One region of the Streptomyces sp. NPDC051987 genome, then DNA from elsewhere that is predicted to be linked to it. Evidence: riboswitches for the same ligand, from Rfam matches in the RefSeq annotation. Region 1 holds a riboswitch; each other region holds the start of a gene.
What was found. Region 1 has a riboswitch for thiamine pyrophosphate ahead of thiC (phosphomethylpyrimidine synthase ThiC). Riboswitches for the same ligand answer to the same signal wherever they lie in the genome.
Positions count from the first base shown of each region.

Region 2: it holds a riboswitch for thiamine pyrophosphate, as region 1 does, so the genes downstream of both, AB0M11_RS31150 (thiamine ABC transporter substrate-binding protein) here and thiC (phosphomethylpyrimidine synthase ThiC) in region 1, are expected to answer to the same signal.
Region 3: it holds a riboswitch for thiamine pyrophosphate, as region 1 does, so the genes downstream of both, thiO (glycine oxidase ThiO) here and thiC (phosphomethylpyrimidine synthase ThiC) in region 1, are expected to answer to the same signal.

Region 1 covers NZ_JBFAXI010000008.1:18,640-25,354, forward strand. The annotation lists gene AB0M11_RS06565 (cupin domain-containing protein) at 1-10, shown strand, start outside; gene AB0M11_RS06570 (DUF5326 family protein) at 175-387, shown strand; gene AB0M11_RS06575 (helix-turn-helix domain-containing protein) at 661-1,386, shown strand; gene AB0M11_RS06580 (SsgA family sporulation/cell division regulator) at 1,485-1,922, shown strand; gene AB0M11_RS06585 (YibE/F family protein) at 2,074-3,582, opposite strand; TPP riboswitch at 3,654-3,831, shown strand; gene thiC (phosphomethylpyrimidine synthase ThiC) at 3,824-5,644, shown strand; gene AB0M11_RS06595 (hypothetical protein) at 5,753-6,622, opposite strand.
Region 2 covers NZ_JBFAXI010000078.1:27,132-33,846, forward strand. The annotation lists gene AB0M11_RS31140 (ABC transporter ATP-binding protein) at 1-953, opposite strand, end outside; gene AB0M11_RS31145 (iron ABC transporter permease) at 953-2,551, opposite strand; gene AB0M11_RS31150 (thiamine ABC transporter substrate-binding protein) at 2,596-3,666, opposite strand; TPP riboswitch at 3,740-3,847, opposite strand; gene rlmN (23S rRNA (adenine(2503)-C(2))-methyltransferase RlmN) at 3,890-4,996, opposite strand; gene AB0M11_RS31160 (VOC family protein) at 5,077-5,862, opposite strand; gene AB0M11_RS31165 (cytochrome P450) at 5,890-6,715, opposite strand, start outside.
Region 3 covers NZ_JBFAXI010000113.1:15,202-21,916, forward strand. The annotation lists gene AB0M11_RS36295 (deoxyribonuclease IV) at 1-477, opposite strand, end outside; gene pknB (Stk1 family PASTA domain-containing Ser/Thr kinase) at 512-2,434, opposite strand; gene AB0M11_RS36305 (thiazole synthase) at 2,690-3,484, opposite strand; gene thiS (sulfur carrier protein ThiS) at 3,490-3,702, opposite strand; gene thiO (glycine oxidase ThiO) at 3,834-5,003, opposite strand; TPP riboswitch at 5,001-5,112, opposite strand; gene AB0M11_RS36320 (FAD-dependent oxidoreductase) at 5,251-6,483, shown strand; gene AB0M11_RS36325 (Rv2175c family DNA-binding protein) at 6,592-6,715, shown strand, end outside.

The sequences.
Region 1 (6,715 bases):
CGAGGCCTGACCTCGCTCTCGGGGTTCCCTAAGGGAAGGGTCAGGGGAGGACAAGGGATGCGGGGCCCCCGTACGGCCCCTTCGCGGCTCTAGCATCGAGTGCAGGACAACGCATCGTGCGGGACGCACGAGACCGTACGTGCCGGAGTGCACGAGAAGGCGGAGGACAGGGCAATGCGGGAGATCTTCACGGGGCTGCCGTGGTGGGTGAAGTGGATCGCGGTGCCGGTCATCGCGCTGGTGGTGTTCGGCGGTCTCATCACGGCCGTGATCAGCTGGGTGGTCTTCCTGCTCTTCAAGCTGCTGATCTTCGTGGCCCTGGTCGGCGGACTGATCTACATCGTGCGGAAGTTCATGTCGAACTCCTCGTCGAAGAGCGACTGGTGAGGTCCGCGGGAATCGGTGGCCGGTAACAGGATTCACCGGTTCCCTCGGGGGAGGGAAGTTTCCCGCGCGGGCCGACCTGGAGCGTCGCCGGACGGTTAGAGTCGCTGACCCCTCGCGCTCCGGGAGTGACCCTTGGCCACGCTTGACGCCGCCCCCGTACCCACGGAACATCCCCCACCCCCGACCCAACGCCGTTCCGGCACACCGCCCGTGCAGCGGCCGGCCGCCCCCGCCGTCCCCGCACAGCCCCACTCGGCCACTCTCATCGGCTCCGTGCAACGCGCGATGCGCCTGCTTGAGTGCGTCGCCCGACACGCGCACGGCGCCCCCGCCAAACAACTGGCCCGAGAGACCGGCCTCGCCCTCCCCACCGCCTACCATCTGCTGCGCACCCTGGTCCACGAGGGCTATCTGCGCCGGGACAAGGGGTTGTTCTTCCTCGGTGAGGCAGCGGAGCGACTGAGCAGCAGCGGAGCAGAGCAGAAACGTCGCAGCGCGGTCGTCGACACCCTCGCTCACTGGCGGGATTCGATCGGTGTCCCGGTGTACTACGCCATGTACCGGGACGGTGAGATCGAGGTCATGTGCGTCGCCGACTCCCCAGGTGCTCCGGCGGTGGAGGAGTGGGCCGACTTCCGCGAGACCGGACACGCGCACGCCATCGGTCAGTGTCTTCTCTCCCAGCTGGACGACGACGTCCGCCGTGACCATCTGAGCCGCTATCCCGTGCGGCCCATCACTCCTTACACCGTCCGTGACGGCCAGATGCTGCTGCGCCGGCTGGAGCGGACGCGGCGGATGGCCCCGGTGGTGGAACGCCAGGAGTACGCGCTGGGGACCGTCTGTGCCGCCATTCCTCTGACCGTCGGCACCACCGCCGCCACGATCGCCATCTCCCTGCCCCTGCACCAGGCCGACCGGCTGCTGCCCGCTGTCCGTCAGTTGCAGGCCGAGGTGGGCCGGCATCTGGGATCCCTGGCACTCGCTATCAGTATCTGAAAACTCACTCCTTGTGATCTCACGTGTACGTTCAGCAAGATTTGACCACCATCAAGGGATTAATCCCGGCCAGTCGGTGTCATATGACGGGGTAGGCAATGCGCGAGTCCGTACAAGCAGAAGTCATGATGAGCTTTCTCGTGTCGGAGGAGCTCTCCTTCCGCATCCCCGTGGAGTTGCGCTACGAGACGTGTGATCCCTATGCCGTCCGGCTCACCTTCCATCTGCCCGGGGACGCACCGGTCACCTGGGCCTTCGGCCGGGAGCTGCTGATCGACGGGGTGGGACGGCCGTGCGGCGAGGGAGATGTGCACATCGCGCCCGCCGATGCCGAGGTGCTGGGCGAGGTCCTGATCCGGCTTCAGGTCGGTGGCGACCAGGCGATGTTCCGGTCCTCCGCGCCGCCGCTGGTGGCGTTCCTCGACCGTACGGACAAACTGGTGCCGCTCGGCCAGGAGGGCTCGCTCGCCGACTTCGACGCGCACCTCGACGAGGCCCTCGACCGCATCCTGGCCGAGGAGCAGAGCGCCGGCTGAAGAGGTACCGCACGGGGCGCACGTCGCTCCGTCGAGCCGTGTGCGGACGCGCAGGAACGCTTCTGCGTGTCCACGACGTCAGTCGCGACACCTCTCCGCATCACCGATGTCCGTGTCCCGGCCGCGCTGGCCCGGCCGCGCTGCGCCGGCCTCACCGTTTCCGGCGCCGCCCCCGGCCACCGTGCGTCGGGGCCGGCGGTGCGGTCGGCCCGGCTGACGCTGCCTCCATGGCCGCGGCCGTTCCCGTGCCCGCCCGGTCGGCCGACACGACCAGGGCCGCGAGCAGCGTGGTGACCGGCACCGAGGCGACCAGGCCGATCGAGCCGACCAGCGTGCGCACGACCTCCTCGGCCACCAGCTCGCTGTTGGCGACCGTGGCCACACTGCTCTGCGCGATCGAGAAGAGCAGCAGCAGCGGCAGCGCGGCACCCGCGTAGGCCAGTACGAGGGTGTTGACGACCGAGGCGATGTGGTCGCGGCCGATGCGGATACCAGCCCGGTACAGCCCGCGCCAGCCCATCGTCGGGTTGGCCTCGTGCAGCTCCCAGACCGCCGAGGTCTGTGTCACCGTCACATCGTCCAGGACACCCAGCGAACCGATGATGACACCGGCCAGCAGCAGACCGCTCATGTCGATCGACGGATACAGGCCGTGGATCAGACCGGTGCTGTCATCGGTGTTGCCGGTGAGTGCGGCCCAGTCGATGAACTCCGAGCCCAGCAGGCCGATCAGGCACAGCGAGACCAGCGTGCCGAGCACCGCCACCGAGGTCCGGGCGGACAGCCCGTGACACATGTACAGGGCGATCAGCATGATGGCACTCGACCCGACCACCGCCACCAGCAGCGGATTGGAGCCCTGCAGGACCGCCGGGAGGATGAACAGGGTCAGGACCAGGAAGCTGACGGCCAGCGCGACCAGCGCCATCACACCACGCAGTCGGCCCACCACCACGACGGCGAGCGCGAAGATCCCGGCCAGCAGCGCCATCGGGAACTTCCGGTTCACGTCGGTGACCGAGTACTGCAGGTCCTTGGGCGCGGAGGGTTCGTACGCCGCCACGACCTTCTCGCCTTCGTGCAACTGCCGTGACTGGTCGGGCTGCACGATCTCGGTGAAGGTACGGCCCTTGTCCTTGCCGGTGTCGACCCGGACCGTGGCCTTCTTGCAGGTGCCGCCGTCCTCCCGCTTCGAGGACGTGCCGTCGGCGGTGGAGGCGTCGTCCGTCGAGCCGCCTCCTGAGGCGTTGACCGACTTGCAGCTCACCGAGAGGACCTTGGTGACCGTCGCCGCCTGGGTCTGGCGGTCGAAGCCCACCCCGGTGCGCTCGTGCGGCGGGGCACCGCCGGGCCACAGCAGCACCAGGCCGACCACGACCGCGGCGGTGAAGGGGATCAGGATCGCCGCGATGACCTTGCGTAGATGCTTGGAGACGGGCGCGGCGGGCCCGTGGCTGTGGCTGTGCCCGTGCGCGTGGCCGCTCTGGCCGGGGCCGTGGGCGTGGCCGGCAGCCTGGTGGTGGTCGTACGGCTCGGCCTGTCTGTGGATGTGGCCGTCACCGGCACCATGGCCCCCGTGGCCGGTTCCGCCGCCCTGCGAGGCGCCGTTGCCGCGCTGCGGCTCGGAGGGCGGGTAAGGGTGCTGCTGTGTCGAGGTCACCGCCCGATCATCGCAAGAACGGCAAGGGCCCCCTGTTCACCGCGCCCGAATTGACGCTAGCGTGGAGGCACCTTTGCACACGCGGGAGCTCGGAGCACCGGGCTGAGAGGGCGCTGACCTCCGTATTTGCGATGTTTCACGTGGAACGAATGATGTTTCACAGGGAACGCCGCCCGACGGAAGCCGCTGCGTCGACCGCCGAACCTGTTACCGGGTAATGCCGGCGTAGGGAGTAGGTCTCATGACCAACAAGGACGTACGCACGCCTGCCTCCAGTCAGGACGAACAGCCCATCACGGGGGAAACTCACCCGGAGGCCGGGAAGTCCATCGGCTGGCACAAGGGATATGTCGAGGGCTCCCGCCCTGATCTGCGGGTGCCGGTCCGTCAGGTGCATCTCAGCAACGGGCAGTCGGTGACGCTCTACGACACCTCAGGCCCGTACACCGATCCGCTCGTCGAGACCGACGTCCGCAGGGGCCTGCCGCCGCTGCGGGAGAACTGGATCGTCGGCCGCGGCGACACCGAGGAGTACGCGGGCCGTCCCGTCCGTCCCGAGGACGACGGGATCAAGCACACCTCGCCCCGCGGAGGTCTGCGCAACCTGGACGCGGTCTTCCCGGGCCGGCCACGCCAGCCGCGGCGCGGCCGGAACGGCGAGGCGGTGACGCAGCTCGCGTACGCACGCCGGGGCGAGATCACCCCGGAGATGGAGTACGTGGCCATCCGCGAGAACGTTTCTCCCGAGGTGGTCCGCGAGGAGATAGCGGCAGGCAGGGCCGTACTGCCCGCCAACGTCAACCACCCGGAGATCGAGCCGATGATCATCGGCAAGCGGTTCCTGGTGAAGGTCAACGCCAACATCGGGAACTCGGCAGTCACCTCCTCCATCGAGGAGGAGGTCGAGAAGATGACCTGGGCGACCCGCTGGGGCGCCGACACGGTCATGGACCTGTCCACCGGTCGCAACATCCACACCACCCGCGAGTGGGTGCTGCGCAACTCCCCTGTCCCCATCGGCACGGTGCCGCTCTACCAGGCCCTGGAGAAGGTCGACGGCAGGGCCGAGGAACTGACCTGGGAGATCTACAAGGACACGGTCGTCGAACAGGCCGAGCAGGGCGTGGACTACATGACCGTCCACGCGGGCGTGCGCCTGCCGTACGTGCCGCTCACCGCCAACCGCAAGACCGGCATCGTCTCGCGCGGCGGCTCGATCATGGCGGCCTGGTGCCTCGCCCACCACAAGGAATCGTTCCTGTACGAGAACTTCGAGGAACTCTGCGAGATCCTCGCCGCCTACGACGTCACCTACTCCCTGGGGGACGGGCTGCGCCCCGGCTCCATCGCGGACGCCAACGACGAGGCCCAGTTCGCGGAACTGCGCACGCTCGGGGAACTCAACCGGATCGCCAGGCGTTTCCATGTTCAGACCATGATCGAAGGCCCGGGTCACGTCCCGATGCACAAGATCAAGGAGAACATCGACCTTCAGCAGGAGATCTGCGATGAAGCTCCGTTCTATACGCTCGGCCCGCTGACCACGGACGTCGCGCCGGCGTACGACCACATCACCTCCGGCATTGGTGCCGCGATGATCGCCTGGTGGGGTACGGCGATGCTCTGCTACGTCACGCCGAAGGAGCACCTGGGCCTGCCCAACCGGGACGACGTCAAGACCGGCGTCATCACCTACAAGATCGCAGCCCACGCGGCCGACCTGGCCAAGGGCCACCCGGGCGCGCAGGAGTGGGACGACGCGCTGTCCGACGCCCGGTTCGAGTTCCGCTGGGAGGACCAGTTCAACCTCGCCCTGGACCCGGACACGGCCCGCGGGTTCCACGACGAGACGCTTCCGGCGGAACCGGCGAAGACGGCCCACTTCTGCTCGATGTGCGGGCCGAAGTTCTGCTCGATGAAGATCAGCCAGACCATCACGGAGCGGTTCGGCGGCGCGCCGGCCGACGAGGCGTCTCCCGAGGAGGTCGCGGAGGGGATGTTGCAGAAGTCGAAGGAGTTCGCGGCGGGCGGCAACCGGGTGTACCTGCCGATCGCGGACTGACGGCCGCCGCGGGCGGAGTGCTGCGGGCGGGTCTCCCGGCAGTCCTCCGGTGCGGTCTCGTGGGCCGGGTGTCCGGCCTGCGCCCCCGGCCAGGGGGCGCAGGCCGGGTCATTCCGGCTGGTGCTCCGGGCCTCCGAAGTCCGGGCTGGTGTAGTCCGGGCTGGTGAAGCTCGGGCGAGAGGCCGGGGCGGCCCCGTCGTCGGTGCTGAAGCCGGGACGGTCGTAACCGAGCCGCGGCATCCGGCCCGCTGGGCCCGTCGGAGCCGTACTGCGCAGCCCGGCCGTGCCGGTGTCGGTGGCCAGCGCTTCCCGCAGGAAGGGCAGGATGCCGCGCTCCAGCAGGGCGTCCCGCCAGGCCTCCCGGGCCTTGGCCACCTCTCCGTCGGGCTCGCCGTAGGCTCCGGCCTCCAGCGAAGGACTGTTGCGCAGTGCGGTGAGCAGCAGCCCCGTGCCGGCCATGACGATGGTGGCCGCGGTCACGGCGCCGAACACCCAGCCGGCCGTGAGCATGGTCTCGGCGAACGCCGGGGCCGGGTCCAGCATCTTCAGGACGTAGCCGACGAGGAGGAATATCGCCGCGGCGGTGCCGGCGAGCACGGGCGCCAGGACCAGGGCGAGGGCGAAGCCCCCGGCGCCGGTCGTCTCGGCCGCCTCGCCGAGGGTGGTGGCGAGCCCCAACGAGCCGCCCGTGCCCGGCTCCACGGAGCCGGAGTCCTGGACGGTGGCCGGGGTGGACCGCGCCGGATTGCGCAGTTCCTCGCGGACCTTCACATAATGCTGGTACTCGGTCGCCGCGGCCGCCGTGATCAGTGCGGTGGCGTTGAGCGCCATGGTGCGCAGCTGTTCGGTGTTCAGACGCTGGCCTATACCGGCCAGTTCGGGACGGTACTGGGCGGAGCGCAGCGCCTCATCGAGGATCCGCTCGTATTCCTGGCGGTCCTCGCTGTGCAGGTGCTGCGGAACGCTGTTCATGTGCATCCCCCGATGCTCCGTAGGGCTTGTGCTCGCACGCCGGCGAGCCGTCGGGCAGAAACGGAGGGGAGCCTGCTACGGATAAACCGATGGTAGAGC
Region 2 (6,715 bases), on a different contig from region 1:
GCCCGCAGCGCGCAGGCCGCCTCCAGGCGGGGGCCGTCCTGGGGCTGGAGGTGGACGGTGACATGGGTGCCCTGGAAGGTACGGGCGGCCACCGTGCAGGGCAGCCCCGCGTCAGCGGCGACCAGCCGTACGCCGGCCGGCCGGACGAGCAGGGTCCGCGTCCCCTGCCCGGACCCCTCGGGCACCGGCACCTTCCCCCACGGCGTCACCGCGACCGTGCCTTCGACGGTCGCCGGGACCACGTTGCCGAAGCCCAGGAAGCGGGCCACGAACTCGTCGGCGGGCCGCTGCCAGACGTCAAGGGGCGTACCGGACTGGGCGATCCGCCCGTCCCGCATCACCACCACTCGGTCGGCCAGTGCGAAGGCCTCGCCCTGGTCGTGCGTCACCGCCAGCACGGTCGTCCCCAACCGCCCGAACAGCTCCCGTAGTTCGACGACCAGCCGCTCCCGCAGCGAGCGGTCCAGCTGGCCCAGGGGCTCGTCGAGCATCAGCAGCCGGGGCCGGGGCGCCAGCGCACGGGCGAGCGCCACCCGCTGCTGCTCACCGCCGGAGAGTCCGGCGACGGCCCGCCGGGCCGCACCCGGCAGCCCCACCAGGTCCAGCAACTCGCCCACGCGTGACGCCTGTTCCGGCTTCCCGGCGCCGCGCATCCGCAGTCCGAAGGCCACGTTCTGGCCCACGTCCCGCTGCGGGAAGAGCTGATGGTCCTGGAACATCAGACCGACGCCGCGCTGGTGCGCCGGCACCCGCGCCTGGTCGTGTCCGTCGAGCAACACCCTTCCGGAATCCAGCGGTTGCAGACCCGCGACCGCCCGCAGCAGCGTCGACTTGCCGCTTCCGCTGGGCCCGAGCACGCACACCACCTCGTGCTCGGCGACCTCCAGGCCGACGGCGTCGAGCACGGCCCGGCCGCCGAACCGCACGGTGGCCGCGTCGAGAGTCAGCAGCATCAGAACTCCCCCGTCCGGTCGGTCCGCAGCCGCTCCAGAACCAGCAGCGCCACCGCGCACACCACCATCAGAATCGTGGAAAGGGCCATCGCCTGGCCGTAGTTGAGATCACCGGGGCGGGACAGCAGCCGGGCCACCGCCACCGGCAGGGTCGGATTGTCGGGCCGCGCGATGAACACGGTCGCCCCGAACTCCCCCAGCGACACCGCGAAGGCGAAGCCCGCCGCGATCAGCAACGCCCGCCGCACCAGGGGCAGATCGACCTCCCGCCACACCCGCCAGGGCGACGCCCCGAGCACGGCCGCCGCCTCCCGCAGCCGCTCGTCCACGGCCCGCAGCACGGGCAGCATGGTCCGTACGACGAAGGGCACACCGACCAGTGCCTGGGCGAGCGGGACCAGGATCCAGGACTGGCGCAGATCCAGCGGCGGCTTGTCGAGCGCGATCAGGAACCCGAAGCCGACGGTCACCGCGGACACCCCGAGCGGCAGCATCAGCAGCGCGTCGAACCCCCGTACAATGCGTCCCGCGTCCCGCCGGGCCAGCGCGGCGGCGGCGAGCCCGCCGATCGCCACCGCGATGGCGGTGGCCGCGACCGCGTACTCCAGGGAGTTGACCACCGACTCGATCGGCGCGACCAGGAAGGTCCCGCCGTCGGCGTCGCCCAGCGCGCGGTAGTACCCGAACCCGCCGTCCAGCGACCGCCGTACCAGCACGGCCAGGGGCAGGACGAGGAGGACGGCGATGGTGGCGAGCACTCCCCCGAGCAGCGCCCACTGTCCGGCCCCGCGCGGCCGGCGTGCCGTCACCGCGGGGTCGACCAGCCGGAGCGCGCTCTCCCGGCGCCGCACCGTCCACGCGTGCACGGCGAGGACCGCACCGACCGCCGCGAACTGCACGAGGGTGAGGACGGCGGCCGTGGAGAGGTCGAAGATCTCGGAGGTCTGCCGGTAGATCTCCACTTCGAGGGTGGCGAACGTCGGTCCGCCGAGGATCTGCACCACCCCGAAGGAGGTGAAGGTGAAGAGGAACACCATCAGCGCGGCGGCGGCCACGGCGGGCGCGAGCGCGGGCAGGGTGACCTTCCGCCAGGCGGCCGGCGGGGAGAGGCCGAGCATTCGGGCGGCCTCCTCCTGCCGGGGGTCCAGCTGGGCCCACAGCCCGCCCACGGTGCGCACGACGACCGCGTAGTTGAAGAAGACGTGCGCGAGCAGGATGGCCCAGACCGTGGTGTCGAGCCGCACCCCCCACAGCTCGTCCAGCAGTCCGCCCCGCCCGACGAGCGCGAGGAAGGCGGTCCCCACCACGACCGTCGGCAGCACGAAGGGCACCGTCACCACGGCCCGCAGCACCTGTCTGCCCGGGAAGTCGAGGCGGGCGAAGACGTAGGCGGCGGGCAGGGCGGCCAGCAGGGTGAGCGCGGTGGAGGCAAGTGCCTGCCAGGTGGTGAACCAGAGCACGTGCCGGATGTCGGACTGCCCGACGACGTCGGCGATCCTCCCGAGCCGCCACACCCCGTCGGCCTTCAGCCCGCGGGTCACGATCGCCGCGACCGGCCAGGCGAAGAAGACGCCGAAGAACGCGACGGGCACGGCCATCAGGCCGAGCCGCGCCGCGCTCCCCCGGCGCCCGGTGCGGGGGGCTACTTGAGTACGAGTGACGTCCACGTCTTGACCCACTGGTCACGGTCGGCGGCGATCCTGTCGGGCGCCATGGTCTCGGGGTCCTTCGCGGCGGGCCCGTACTTCGTGAACTCGGCGGGCACCCTCGCCCCGTCGACCACCGGATACACGAACATGTTCAGCGGCATGTCCTCCTGGAACTCCTTGGAGACCAGGAAGTCGATGAGCGCCTTGCCGCCCTTGGTGTTCCTCGCGTTGCTCAGCAGCCCGGCGAACTCGATCTGGCGGAAGCAGGTGCCGGCCGCGACCCCGGTGGGCGCGGTGCTCGGCTTCGGGTCGGCGTAGATGACCTCGGCGGGCGGGGAGGAGGCGTACGACACGACGAGCGGCCGGTCGCCGCCCGCCTTCCTGCCGCCGGCCGAGCCGGAGAACTCCTCGTTGTAGGCCTGCTCCCAGCCGTCGACCACCTTGACGCCGTTGGCCGTGAGCTTCTTCCAGTAGTCCTGCCAGCCGCTGTCCCCGTACCGGGCGGCCGACCCGAGCAGGAAGCCGAGCCCCGGCGAGGAGGTGGCCGCGTTCTCGGTGACGAGGAGGTTCCTGTACTCCGGCTTGACGAGGTCGGCGTACGACGTCGGCGGGGTCAGCTTGTGCCGGGTGAAGTACGCCTTGTCGTAGTTGACGCAGATGTCGCCGTAGTCGATGGGCGTGACCCGGTGCCTGCCCGCGTCGAGCTGGTACGCCGCGCCGACCTTGTCGAGCCCCTTCGCCCGGTACGACTGGAAGAGCCCGTTGTCGAGGGCCCTGGAGAGCAGGGTGTTGTCCACGCCGAAGAAGACGTCGCCCTGCGGGTTGTCCTTGGTCAGGATCGCCTTGTTGACGGCCTGCCCGGCGTCGCCGTCCTTGAGGACCCTGACCTGGTAGCCGGACTGCTTCTCGAAGTCCTTGAGCACGTTCTTGGAGACGGCCCACGAGTCGTGGCTGACGAGGGTGACGGTCCTGGAGCCGGCGCCGCCGTCGGCGGCGGACGAGCAGGCGGACAGCGTGACGAGCCCGAGCCCGACGGCCGCGGCCACGAAGGTCCTGGTGTGCACTGGTTGTTTTCCTCCTGGGGCGGTCCAGGAAGAGACGCGGCCCCGCCCGCGGTGTGCGGGCAGGGCGCAACAGCTCGAGTGATGACCGAACTTCCTACCCAGAATGACCTGGGCGAGGTTCAGAGGGTCTGCGGCCCGGTTGCCGCACTCTCAGCGCTGTGGCGCTCCCCTGTCGGAATATGAAGATGTGTTGGCCAGATCCTACCGCTCGGCGCCGACGGCGTTACCGCTCGGTGGCCGCGAGCTGACCGCAGGCGCCGTCGATCTCCTGCCCACGGGTGTCCCGGATCGTCACCGGCACACCATGCGCCTCGATCGCCTCGACGAACGCCTTCTCGTCCTCCGGCCGCGACGCGGTCCACTTCGAACCCGGCGTCGGGTTCAGCGGGATGAGGTTGACGTGCACGGGCTTGCCCCTGAGCAGCCGGCCCAGCCGGTCTCCGCGCCACGCCTGGTCGTTGATGTCCCGGATCAGCGCGTACTCGATGGACAGCCGGCGCCCGCTCTTCTCGACGTACTCGAACCCGGCGTCCAGGACCTCGCGGACCTTCCACCGCGTGTTCACGGGGACGAGGGTGTCGCGCAGTTCGTCGTCGGGGGCGTGCAGGGAGATCGCGAGCCGGCACTTGAAGCCCTCGTCGGCGAACCGGTGGATGGCCGGGACCAGTCCGACGGTCGAGACGGTGATCCCGCGCTGGGAGAGCCCGAGTCCGTCCGGGGCGGGGTCGGTCAGCGCCCGGATCGCTGAGACCACCCGCTTGTAGTTGGCGAGCGGCTCGCCCATCCCCATGAAGACGATGTTGGACAGCCGCGCGGGGCCGCCGGGCACCTCGCCGTCCCTGAGCGCCCGCATCCCGTCGACGATCTGGTGGACGATCTCGGCGGTGGACAGGTTCCGGTCGAGACCGGCCTGCCCCGTCGCGCAGAACGGGCAGTTCATCCCGCAGCCGGCCTGCGAACTGATGCACATGGTCACCCGGTCCGGGTAGCGCATCAGCACCGACTCGACGAGCGTCCCGTCGAACAGCCGCCACAGCGTCTTGCGGGTCGTCCCCTCGTCGGTCGACAGATGCCGGACGACCGTCATCAGCTCAGGGAACAGCGCCTCCCGCAGCTTCTCCCGCGAGCCGGCCGGGATGTCCGTCCACTGCTCGGGGTCGTGCGCGTACCGCGCGAAGTAGTGCTGCGAGAGCTGCTTGGCACGAAACGGCTTCTCCCCGACCTCGGCCACCGCGTCCTTGCGCTCGGCGGGCGAGAGATCGGCGAGATGCCGCGGCGGCTTCTTGGCTCCGCGCGGCGCGACGAAAGTGAGTTCTCCGGGCTTGGGCATGGTGGTACCAGTGTCGCAGATCCACTCAGGTGGCCCGCGACGGCGGTGTGGGGCCCGGTGCGGCCCGGGACGGTCCCGGTTCAGCCCGTGGCGGTCGTGATGACGGCGAAGGCGGCGCCGGCGGGGTCGAGGAACATGGCGAAGCGGCCGATGCCCGGGGCCTCGGTGGCCGGGATGAGGACGGTGGCCCCGGCCTCGGTGGCGGCGGCGAGCGTGGCGTCGCAGTCCCGCACCTCGAAGTAGGGGTGCCATTCCGAGGTGGAGCCGGCGTCGAGGTTGGCCTGGGGCAGCTGCATCAGCCCGCCGTGCGCGGACGCGTCACCGGCGGAGGGGAAGAGGACCGTGTACGTCAGGGCGGGGCCGATCGGCACGTCGGTCGTCCGCCAGGCGAAGACCGACCCGTAGAACGCCTTCGCCGCGTCCGCGTCGGTGGTGTACAGCTCCGCCCTGGCCAGGCTGCCGGGGACCGCGACGAGGTCCAGGCCCCGGGTCTCGCCCGGCTGCCAGACGGCGAAGTCCGCGCCGGTCGGGTCGACGAAGGCGGCAGCCCGTCCGAAGGTGAAGACGTCCGCCGGGGCGATACGGACACTGCCGCCCGCCTGCTCGACGGCCTTGGCGGTGGCGTCGGCGTCCGGGGTGTGGAAGTACACCCTCCAGGACGGGCTCGCGCCCTCCGCGGTGAGCGGCCCGATCCCGGCGACCGTGCTGCCTTCCTGCTCGAAGAAGCCGTAGCCGCCCGCCTCCGGTCCCGCCGACCGGTGCCGCCAGCCGAAGACGGCCCCGTAGAAGGCGGCGCTCGCGGCGATGTCCCGGGTGCCCAGGTCCAGCCAGTTGGGAGCGCCGGGGACATAGGTGGTCGTCAGCATGGTCGGGTCCTCCTCGGCCCTCGCCGGTCACCAGGTCACGGGCAGCGTACGCGGTCCGCGGATCAGGCCCTGGCGCTGGAACGCGACCTCCTCGGCCGGCACGGCCAGCCGGATGCCGGGAAAGCGGGTGAGCACCGAACCGATCATGATCTCGGCCTCCATACGGGCCATGATCGCGGCCATGCAGTGGTGCGGGCCGTGGCCGAAGGCCAGGTGGGGGCCGTCCGCGCGGTCGAAGTCCAGGTCGTCGGGGTCGGCGAAGACGGCGGGGTCGCGGTTGGCGGCGACGTAGGAGTTGTAGACGACGTCACCGGCCCGGATCAGCCGACCGCCGACCTCGACGTCCTCGACGGCGACGCGCGGGATGCCGACGCCGTTGCGGTGCGGGACGAAGCGGAACAGCTCGTCCACCGCCTTCGGCACCAGCTCCGGCTCACGGCGCAGCCGGTCCAGCTGTTCGGGGTGGGTGAGCAGCGCGTACATCATCGAGCCGCTGTTGTTGCGAACCGCGTGGCCGCCGCTGACCTGGATGGCGGTGGCCAGGGAGACCGCCTCGTCGTCGGTGATCTCGCCGTCCGCGGTGGCCTGCGCCAGCACCCCGGCGAGGTCCTCGCGGGGCTCCTCGCGGCGGCTGTGCAGCAGCTCGGCGATCCGGGCCCGGGTGGTCCGGGCGGCCTCCCGGGCACGCTCCTCGGCGTCGGGGCCGGCGGAGAGCAGTGCCTCGCCGGTGGCCGCCCAGCGGTGCCAGTCCTTCTCGTCCACGCCGAGGAAGTCACGGACCACGGCGATCGGGAACGGACCGTGCAGATGCTCCATGAGGTCGGCCGGCGGGCCCGCGGCCTCCATCGTGTCG
Region 3 (6,715 bases), on a different contig from region 1:
TCCGGCGGTGGACTCCAGGAGCAGGAACGGGTCGTCGTCGTGGGTCAGCTCGTCGAGGAGCGGCAGCAGGCGGGTGCGCACCTGCTTCAGCGCCACGTCGCGGGCCCGGCCGCCGGTCGCGCTCCCGGTGTGCACGACCACGCCGAGCGCCCCGATCTCCCGGCCGCGCCGCAGCGAGTGCCGCAGCGACTCCACCGACCTCTCCACGGTCGCCTCGGTGTGCGAGCCGAAGTTGATCAGATAGGGGGCGTGCACGTACGCCGGGATCGACCCTTCCGCGCAGGCCGCGCGGAACGCCTCGTCCTGCTTGGGGCTGCCCGCCGGGGTGGCCCAGCCGCGCGGGTTGGCGACGAAGACCTGCACGGCCTCGGCCCGCAGCTCACGGGCGTACGACAGCCCCACGGAGTGCAGGCCACCGGCCACCGGGACATGGCCGCCGACGGGGTTGCGGGCGGGACCCGACTGCTGACTCTTCACCCGTCAAGGGTGTCACGGCGCGGCCCGCGCCCCGTCACCGGATGGTGATGGTGATCGTCGACCCCTTGGGGGCCTGCTCCCCGGCGTCCACCGACTGCTTCCGCACGGTGTCGCCGAACAGCCCGAGGAGCCCGCGGTCCTCCTTGACCTGGAAACCGGACCGCTCCAGCAGCTTGGTCGCGGCGTCGACGTCGGCCCCCACCACGTTCGGCACCTCGACCAGCTCCGGGCCCTGGGACAGGGTGAGCGTCACCGTGTCGCCCTCGGCGGCCTGCGCGTCGCCCGCCGGGGTCTGCCGGGCGACCTGTCCCTGGTCGTACTCGGAGTTGATCTCGGTGGCGGAGACCGTCACCTTCAGCCCGGCATCCTGAAGGTCCTGCCGGGCCTCGTCCAGGTCCTCGCCGGTGACGTCCGGGACGTCGACCGCGGCGCCCTTGCTGACGACGAGCGCGATCGCGGTCCCCGCGTGCCGCTTGGCACCGGCCCCCGGGTCGGTCGAGATGACGGACCCCCTGGGCACGTCCTCGCTGAACTCACGGGTCACCATGCCCGGCGCGAGGCCGTCGGCGGTCAGCAGCAGCCTGGCCCTGGCCAGCGTCCGGCCCTGCACGTCCGGCACGTTCACCGTCTCGGGGCCGTCGGAGATGGTGAGCGCCACCGAGTCGTTGCTGCGGATCCGCGCGCCGGCCGCCGGGTCGGTGCTGATCACCGCGCCCCGCTTCACGGTGTCGCTGTAGGCGTGCTCGACCGATCCGACGTCGAGCCCGGCCTGCTTCAGCCGCGCGGTGGCCTGGGCCTCGGTCTTCGACAGCAGCGGCGGCACCTTCGTGAACTGCCCGGAGTTGATGTACCAGACGCCGGCTCCCGCGCCGAGGACGATCAGCACGGTGACGACGAGCGTCACCAGCCCGCGCCGCGACCGGCGGCCCCCGCGCCGCCGCTCGGGGACGGGCGGCGCCTCGAACCTGCTGGTCCGCAGCACCCCCTCGTCCTCCTCGTGCACCGGCAGCGGCCGGGGCACGGTGAGCGACCGGGGTATGACACTGGTCCGGTCCTCGCCGCTGTCATGCGCCTCGGCCAGCGCCTGCGGCGGTACGGCGTCCAGCTGCTCGGCACCGAGCGCACCGCGCGCCCGACGCACCAGGGCGAGCAGCGCGACCGCGTCGTACGGCCGCACCCCGGGGTCGCGCGCGGTGCCGAGGGCGACCAGCTCGTCCAGTTCGGGGGCCAGTCCCGGCACCACGGCGGACGGCGCCGGCACGTCCTCGTGCAGATGCTTGTAGAGGATCACCGCGGGCGAGTCCGCGTCGTGCGGCTTCTGCCCGGTGAGCATCTCGTAGAGCACGACACCGCACGCGTACACGTCGACGCGCGGATCGGCGGCCCCGCTCTCGACCTGCTCGGGCGCGAGATACGAGACCGTCCCGAGGACGGCGCCCGTGGTGCGGGTGGCCGAGTCCACGGACCGCACCAGCCCGAAGTCGGCGACCTTGACCCGCCCGTCGTCCCCTATCAGCACGTTCTCGGGCTTCATGTCCCGGTGCACGAACCCGGCGCGGTGCGCGGCGCCCAGCGCGGCCAGCACCGGCTCCAGGATGTCCAGCGCGGCCCGCGGCTGCAGCGCGCCGCGCTCGCGCAGCACGTCACGCAGGGTGCAGCCGGCCACGTACTCCATGGCGAGGTACACGTACGACCGGTCGGCCCCCTGGTCGAAGACCTGGACGACGTTCGGGTGGGCCAGCCGGGCGACCGACTTGGCCTCCAGGATGAACCGCTCGACGAAGGACGCGTCGACGGCGAGCGCCGGGTGCATCACCTTCAGTGCGAGGACGCGGTCCAGCCGGATGTCCAGGGCCCGGTACACCGTGGCCATCCCGCCGACGGCGATCCGCGCGTCGACGCGATAACGGCCGTCGAGCACCTGCCCGACGAGGGGGTCCTGAAGGGTCGTATCCACGCAGCGAGTGTACGAGCACCGGCTGACACCCCCACGGATGAGACCGCTTACCCCAGGGGACTGCAGCGCACCTGTGACGCTTCACACCCACCTGACATATCCCCCACACCCCGCAGCCGCCGACGCCGTTCGGCCCCTGGCTCCCACCCTCCCGCAGCCGCCGACGCCGCTCGGCCCCTGCGGGAGAGTCCCGCTTCTCGGCGGACGGGTTCGGGTGGTGCGTGGGTGGGAGAGCGGGCGGGAGTGGACCGGCGGTCAGAACGCAGGGCGCTCGAGGTCCAGCACGGCCAGGCCCTCCGCAGGAGACGACGCCTCCGCGAGGTACCGGCGCGGAATCCGCCCCGCCAGCCGCGCCAGCCGCCCCGCCTCCACCCCGGCCCGCATGGCGCAAGCCATCCGCTCGGGATCCCGCGCCCGCGTCACCGCCGACGCCAGCATCACCCCGGCACACCCCAGCTCCATCGCCAGCGCCGCGTCCGACGCCGTACCGGCCCCCGCGTCCAGGATCACCGGCACCCGCGCGTGCTCGACGATCAGCTGGAAGTTGTGCGGGTTGCGGATCCCGAGCCCCGACCCGATCGGCGACCCGAGCGGCATCACCGCGGCGCACCCCACGTCCTCCAGCCTGCGCGCCAGCACCGGATCGTCGTTGGTGTACGGCAGCACCGTGAACCCGTCGTCCACCAGCGTCTCCGCCGCGTCAAGCAGCTCGACCGGGTCCGGCAGCAGCGTCCGCTCGTCGGCGATGACCTCCAGCTTGACCAGCGAGGTCCCCAGCGCCTCCCGCGCCAGCCGGGCGGTCAGCACGGCCTCCCCGGCGGTGTGGCACCCCGCCGTGTTGGGCAGCACCCGGATCCCGAGCCGGTCGAGCACCGACAGCACGGATCCCCGTACCCCCGGGTCAACCCGCCGCATCGCGACCGTGGTCAGCTCGGTCCCGGACGCCACGAGCGCCCGCTCCAGCACCTCCAGGCTGGGCGCGCCTCCGGTACCCATGATCAGCCGGGAGGAGAAGGTCGTACCCCCGAGGACGAAGGGATCGTCGGCCACGGCGCTCAGCCCCCCTGCACGGCGGTCAGGACTTCCACGCGGTCGCCCTCGGCGAGCCCGGTCGCCGCCCACTGCCCGCGCGGCACGACGGTCTCGTTGACGGCCGCGGCCACCCCGGACGGCGCGGCCGTGAGCGACCGCACGAGGGTGTCGAGCGCGGTGCCCGCAGCGATCTCCCGGCGCTCCCCGTTGACGGAGACGGTGACGCAGACCTTCAGCCGTTCTGCGTTCGGCCGGTCTGGGTCGAGCCGGTCTGCGTTCGGCCGTTCTGCGTTCGGCCGGTCTGCGTCGAGCCGGTCCGCGGGGAGCCGGTCTGCATTCGGACGGTCCGCGTTCATACGGTCAGCGTTCATGCGGTCTGCTCCACGAGTCCGGCGGGAACGGCGTCGAACCGCTGCGGCGTGAACGGACGGGCCTCCGGCGGCAGCTCGCCGCCGGCCAGCAGCTCCGCCATCACGTCCCCCGTGACCGGCGTGAGCAGCACCCCGTTGCGGTAGTGCCCGGTGGCCAGCAGCAGCCCGTCCAGGCGGGTCGGCCCGAGCAGCGGCGCGTTGTCAGGGGAGCCGGGGCGCAGTCCGGCCCGGGTCTCGGTCAGCGGCAGCTCGGTGATCCCGGGCACCAGCTCGTGCGCGTCGCGCAGCAACTCGTACACGCCGCCCGCGGTGACCGTGGTGTCCCAGCCCAGCTCCTCGCTGGTCGCGCCGACGACCAGCTCGCCGTTCTCCCGAGGCACCAGGTAGACGTTCCCGCCGCGTACCACGGCCCGGACGGTCCGGCCGAGGAACGGCGCGTACCGCGCGGGCACGGTCAGCCGCAGCACCTGCCCCTTCACCGGCCGCACCGGCGGCAGCACCTCGTCCGGCACGCCCGCCAGCCGCCCGCTCAGGCTGCCGCCGGCGAGTACCACCTGGTCCGCGCCCAGCACCTCACCCGCACGGGTGCGGACACCGGCCGCCCGCTCCCGTACCAGCTCCAGGCGCTCCGCCCAGTCCCGGTGGAACACCACCCCGGCCCGCTCGCACGCGGCCACCAGTGCTCCTGCCAGCCGGCGCGGATCGATCTGGTGGTCGCCGTCCACCCGCAACCCGCCGCGCACGCCCGGCGCGAGCATCGGCTCCAGACGCCGGCACTCGCGCCCGGACAGCCACTCGGACTCCAGGCCCGACTGTTGCTGGAGGGCGTGCAGCTCGCGCAGCTGGGCCCGGTCGTCGGCGTCCAGCGCGACCGCGAGGGTGCCGCAGCGCCGGTAGCCGAGGTCATGGCCGGTGAGCTCGGTCAGCTCGGCGGCGAAGCCGGGATAGCGGCGCGCGGAAGCCAGGTTGAGCCCCAGCAGGGTCTGCTCGCCGTAGTGCAGCTCGGTGACCGCGGCCAGCATCCCCGCCGCGACCTGTGCCGCCCCGCCGCCGGGCCCGGGGTCGACCACGGCGGTGGCGAGCCCGCGTTGAGCCGCCCGCCAGGCCGTGACCAGGCCGATGATCCCGCCCCCGATGACGAGGACGTCGGACGTACGTGAGGACATGGGCGTCCAGCCCCTCCCTTCGCCGGCATGACCCGGATCAGGTTCGTACGGTCGGAGGCCGCCAGCCTCCCTCTCAGCCCGGTGCGTCCGGGCTCCCGCGTGTGCTTCACCGCCACCCTAGCCCGCCCGGCCGCGCCCTCGTAAGACGGCCTCGGGCGGCGCTGTGCATCAGGTCACCCGCCACGACCGCTGACTGACTCTTTGTCAGTTGTCTATCGTTCTTGTCTATGGTGATCAGGTGGACCAGGTGAGTGAGCAGACGCAGCTACGGGGCACGGCACAGACACGGCGCGTGGTCGTCGTGGGCGCGGGCATGGCCGGGGTGCAGACCGCCGTCGCCCTGCGGGAGCAGGGGTTCACGGGCGCCGTCACCCTGATCGGCGCAGAGCCGCACCAGCCGTACGACCGGCCGCCGCTCTCCAAGGCCGTGCTGCTCGGCACGTCGGAGGGGTCCGCGTTCGAGGTCGACTTCGAGACGCTCGGCATCGAGCTGGCGCTCGGCCGCGAGGCGCTGGGCGTGCGCCCCGCCGACCATGAGCTGGACACCGACGCCGGACCGGTGCCGTACGACGTCCTGGTCCTCGCCACCGGTGCCGAGCCGATCACGCTGCCCGGCACCGAGGGCGTGCCCGGCGTCCATCTGCTGCGCACCCTGGACGACGCCGAGCGGCTGCGGCCCGTGCTCGCCCGCCGGCACGACGTCGTGGTCGTCGGCGCGGGCTGGATCGGCGCCGAGTTCGCCACCGCGGCCCGCGAGGCCGGCTGCGCGGTGACCGTCGTGGAGGCCGCCGACCGGCCGCTCGCCGGAGCGCTCCCCGCCGAGGTCGCCGCGCCGATGGCCGCCTGGTACGCGGACAGCGGCACCGCACTGCGCACGCACGCGCGCGTGGCGGGCGTCGAGCCCGGCGCGGTGGTGCTCGACGACGGCTCGCGGCTGCCCGCGGGCGCCGTCGTGGTCGGGATCGGCGCCCGCCCCGCCACCGCCTGGCTGACCGGCTCCGGCATCGAGCTGGGCGCGCACCGCGACGTGCTGGCCGACGACCGCCTGCGCACCACCGTGCCCGACGTCTACGCGGTCGGCGACTGCGCCTCCTTCCCCTCCGGCCGCTACGGCGAGCGCCTGCTGGTCCACCACTGGGACAACGCCCTCCAGGGCCCGCGCACGGTCGCCGCCAACATCCTGGGCGAGACCGACGCCGTCTACGACCCCGTCCCGTACTTCTGGTCCGAACAGTTCGGCCGCTTCGTCCAGTACGCCGGCCACCACGCCGCCGCCGACCGGCTGATCTGGCGCGGCGATCCGGCCGGCCCCTCCTGGAGCGTCTGCTGGCTCCGCGAGACCCGCCTGGTAGCCCTTCTGGCGGTAGGCCGTCCTCGGGATCTGGCGCAAGGACGGCGCCTGATCGAGGCGGGGCGCCACATGGACGCCGAGGCACTGGCAGACCCTGGGCGTCCCTTGAAGGATGCGACGTACGGCTGAGCGGCGCCCCGTGAGGGGCGCGGGGAACTGCGCGACCAGCCCCGACGGCGCCGCACCCGGACGACCACCCATCGCGGCCCACCCGACGTTGCGCCTACCCTTGACCCCGTGACCGAGATTGACGCAAAGATCGATGCTCTCGTCCCCGCCTGGCTCACCCTCCCCGACATCGCAGAGATGATGGACGTCGAGGTGACGCGCGTGCGGCAGCTGGTCAAGGAGGGCCAGCTCA